DNA from 2 places in the Paenibacillus sp. MDV22-iso6 genome. Region 2 is predicted to be linked to the other one. Evidence: riboswitches for the same ligand, from Rfam matches in the RefSeq annotation. Region 2 holds a riboswitch; the other holds the start of a gene.
The links. A riboswitch is a leader RNA that binds a small molecule or an ion and turns the genes downstream of it on or off. The one in region 2 is predicted to bind cobalamin.

Region 1 (2,203 bases), on a different contig from region 2:
ACGTCTCATTCCGAATCAAGATTTCTGGGATACGCAGGTAGTACCAGGACAAGCGATAAAGATCCGGCTGGCTGGCGATGGGGATAGCTGGGTTGGAACCAGATTGACTTTTCCGTAAATCGGGTTGTAAGGATGTACAATATAACCTATAATCACAACAGAAGTGTGACTTAGCAAGTGCATCATCGGATGGAGGCTCAACAAGCCCTTCCAACGATGCAGGATGCTCACTTGAATGGTTAAACAATATTAGCGACCATGGGTCCCGAGTGCATGCAGTAATGTTTCATGCTTTTATATAAGGCGATGAACGGCAAACGGGTGAAATAGGGAAGCCGGTGTAAATCCGGCACGGTCCCGCCACTGTAAATCAGGATGAATTCCTGTAAGTCAGGTTACCTGCCCTGGACGTATAAACCGGTGTTCCTTCGAGGAAAGGACAGCGTTTCGGGCAGTTCTCTGTGCATATACAGCGCCAAGCTGATCATGCGCAGATCGCCACATGCGAGACGTCATCCCTGATCCTGACCCAAGGATTAGGGATTTTATTTTTTCATATAAGATGAACCGAATATTACACGAGAACGAAGAGTGCAGAACCAATCTGAAGAAACGAAGTGTTCGCCTTTATAACCGGATTTTTCCCTTTTCAAAAAGGGGATCAAAAAAATCTGGGAATAACAGCGATCGGAAGATGGTACTGCAATCGTAGTGGCCTAGTGTAAAGTTTTATTGGTTCATCTTATATAGGAACACAAATTCAAGCGGATTTGGGACAGGAGCACTACTCATTAGAATGGATAGAGAAGGGGAGAATGAACACAATGAATTTCAAGACATGGAAAGGCGTAGCGTCACTGCTGAGCGCAGCGATGCTGGCACTGACGTTGGCCGGATGTGGTACAACAACAACGAACGAGGGTACAGGAACCTCGCAACCTGCACAGGAGCAATCCCAGGAACAGGCGAAAACAGATCTCAAAACACAATATCCACTCACGGTTACAGATGCTACGGGTGAATCATTTACCTTTGACAAAGCACCAGCCAAAATCGTATCCGTATCTCCGGCTGAAACGGAATCCCTGTTCGCACTCGGATTGGACGAGCAGATCGTAGGGGTATCCGACTATGACGATTATCCGGAAGCAGCAACAAAGAAACCAAAAATGGGCGGCATAACAAAGCCTAATGAAGAGTCGATCATTGCAGCTGAAGCTGACATCGTATTTACAGGTATCTCGATGAGCAAAGAGTCGGTGAAGAAACTGCGCGATCTGGGCATTACCATTTTCAAAACAGATCCTAAATCAGTGGATGATGTGATGAATAACATTGAAACTTTTGGTAAAATCACGGATCATCAGGAAAAAGCACAGGAGATCATCACCCAGATGAAAAAAGATGTGGCTGATGTAACTGAAGCTGTGAAGGCAGTTAAACCAGAAGAAAAGAAAAAAGTATACGTTGAATTCTCTCCAGGCTGGACTGTGGGTAAAGGCGAATTCATGGATGAATTGATCACACTTGCCGGAGGAAACAACGTAGCTTCCGACTTGACTGGCTGGAATCAGATTAATGAAGAGAACATTATTGCTTCTAACCCGGACGTCATTCTATATGCGAACGATGTCATTGATGAAAATTCCAAAACATTGGATCAAATCATCAAAGCACGCAGCGGATGGGATCAAATCACGGCTGTGAAAAACGATGCAGTCATCGGTCTGGATGCCAACCTGTTGAGCCGTCCGGGACCACGGGTAACCCAAGGTCTGAAAGAAGTAGCCAAAGCGATCTACCCTGATCTGTTCAAATGAGTAAAAAGCTGGCAGTGTACGGAACGGCCGGAATTGTGCTGCTTGTGTTAACCGTGCTCATCTGCACGGGCATCGGTTCGGTTGCCCTGCCTGTCCGGGACATTGCGGGCATCTTGCTTCATCGCATCCCCTGGCTGGGCGACTGGATTGTTCCTGACTGGAATACAGCAGCAGAACAGATTATATGGAAGGTCAGATTCCCACGTGTACTGCTTGCCGTGCTTGTAGGTGCATCGCTGGCGATTGCCGGAACTGGATTCCAGGGGGTTCTTCGTAACCCTCTGGCTGATCCGTTTACCCTGGGCGTATCGTCCGGTGCATCGGTAGGTGCGGCTTTTCTGATTTTTTTCGGATTGCAGTATGCACTGATTGGGATCTGGACT
Region 2 (2,203 bases):
TCGGGTATTTCTCCATTAATCATCCGATTGACCGTTGTCCGTCCTGTGGTTATGAGGGCGTTATTGGAGATGTATGTCCCGGATGTGAGGCTCATGAAACCCACGTGCATTTCCAGCGGCTGCGCCGGGTGACGGGATATCTGACCGGTGACTATAAAGTGCGCTTCAATGGAGCGAAGCAGGCCGAAGTGAGAGACCGGGTGAAACATCGGTGAATCTGTATGGATACATTCCGGAATCGGTGAATGAGGGGCCTGGCCTGCGTGCCGTGTTGTTCATCAGCGGATGCCGTCATGCCTGTCCGGGCTGCTTTAGCCCCGGCTCATGGAACTTCCGTGCAGGCGAACCTTTTACGGAGGAGCGGCAGCAGCAGATTTTGCATGAGGTAACCTCGCATCCCTTGCTGGAAGGGGTAACGTTATGCGGAGGTGATCCTTTTTTCTCTGCGGCAGAATGCGCATCCTGGGTTCGGCAGCTTCGGGCTGCACGACCTGATCTGACTGTATGGGCATACACGGGGTTTGTGTATGAGGAATTGATTACAGACCCGTCACGGGCGGAGTTATCCCAGCTATGCGACGTCATTATCGATGGGCCTTATATCGCAGCTGAACGTGATGTGTCTCTTCCTTTTCGTGGCAGTCGTAATCAGCGCATCGTTAATGTGGGTGCAACAATGGCAGGCCGGACAATCGTTACCATGCAGTTAGATGCATGGTAACGATTTTTTTATTTGAGGGGGATCAAGCACAGCGTGGGCGATGATATGGTTCATTTTAAGGAGTCAAATCTGCCAATATATCTAGGATTCATAGAGCAAATTTTATTTCCGATCGGATTAATGATATATGTTGCAAGCCCTTAGGTTATCGTCTATGATTGGTAGCATAAGAGCAAGTATACGACGATTGCATCATGATACAATCTATCATCTATGCTTGGTCGCCAATTTCATAGCCAGAGATGTGTACGCACATTTCTGCACACGGAAACAGGTGCCTACCGCGCTACATGCGTGGTCAGGCTTAAAAGGGAAGCACGGTGTAAATCCGTCGCGGTCCCGCCACTGTATACGGGGAGTCTGTGCATATAATCCACTGGTGTAACCACCGGGAAGGAATGCATATGACCATGATCCGCAAGCCAGGAGACCTGCCTGTTTCGACAGCATCGCATGACCTACGGAAGATAGGAAGGTGTTAGAGCAACCGCTACAACTACTTATAGCAGGTGTTCTTTCCCATTCTATCTTTGTGCACAGTCGTCATTCATGATGCCTGTTTCTCGGGGTATGGAATCGGAAGGAATGCCTTTTTTTGATGCTTTCAAAAGAAACACACCACAATAGCTTCAACTTGATGAGTTTACCTATTATAAATGAGGAGGAATTTTACATGTCGCAATCACAGCAACAACAGCCACAAGTACTGACAGGCAACCTTGGTTACCCCCGTATCGGTGCGGGACGCGAATGGAAAAAAGCACTGGAGTCCTTCTGGGCTGGCCGAATCGATGAATCTACGCTTCATCAGGAGCTGACCACACTTCGGTTGCAGGATCTGAAGAAACAGCAGGCACAGCAGCTCGATCTGATTCCTGTGGGCGACTTCTCCTACTATGATCATATTCTTGACGTATCTGCGATGTTTGGCGTCGTTCCTGAGCGCTTTAACCATGCAGGCGGACCGGTATCCGTTTCTACTTATTACGCCATGGCCCGGGGTAATGATCAGGCAACAGCCTGTGAGATGACCAAGTGGCTGAACACCAACTATCACTACATCGTTCCTGAGATTAATAATGATACTGCATTTGCATTGCTTGAAAATAAACCCCTTGCCGCCTATCGCGAAGCGAAGCAAGAGCTTGGGCTGGAAGGTAAACCGGTCGTAGTCGGTCCGTACTCGTATGTACGTTTCGCCAAAGGCTATGACGCGGAACGCTTCGCAGAGATCGTCACACGCCTCGTTCCCGTATACGCCCAGCTTCTGTCTGAGCTTCAAGCAGAAGGCGTACAGTGGGTACAGATCGACGAGCCTGCTCTGACGCTGGCTGCCTCTTCCGAAGATGAAGCCTTGCTGCAACAGGTGTATACTTCCTTGGCACAAGCTGCACCAGAATTGAAGCTGCTGCTTCAAACGTACTTCGAATCAGTGGAAGCTTATCCGGTCGTGACAGCACTGCCTGTTGCCGGAATCGGCCT

Region 1: linked by a shared signal. The riboswitch ahead of AC4PM4_RS09040 (ABC transporter substrate-binding protein) and the one ahead of metE (5-methyltetrahydropteroyltriglutamate--homocysteine S-methyltransferase) in region 2 are both predicted to bind cobalamin.

Annotation. Positions count from the first base shown of each region.
Region 1 is NZ_JBZVDZ010000002.1:614,506-616,708, forward strand. It holds gene AC4PM4_RS09035 (histidine phosphatase family protein) at 1-118, shown strand, start outside; cobalamin riboswitch at 285-421, shown strand; gene AC4PM4_RS09040 (ABC transporter substrate-binding protein) at 816-1,820, shown strand; gene AC4PM4_RS09045 (FecCD family ABC transporter permease) at 1,817-2,203, shown strand, end outside.
Region 2 is NZ_JBZVDZ010000003.1:368,232-370,434, reverse strand. It holds gene AC4PM4_RS10915 (anaerobic ribonucleoside triphosphate reductase) at 1-215, shown strand, start outside; gene nrdG (anaerobic ribonucleoside-triphosphate reductase activating protein) at 212-721, shown strand; cobalamin riboswitch at 977-1,174, shown strand; gene metE (5-methyltetrahydropteroyltriglutamate--homocysteine S-methyltransferase) at 1,395-2,203, shown strand, end outside.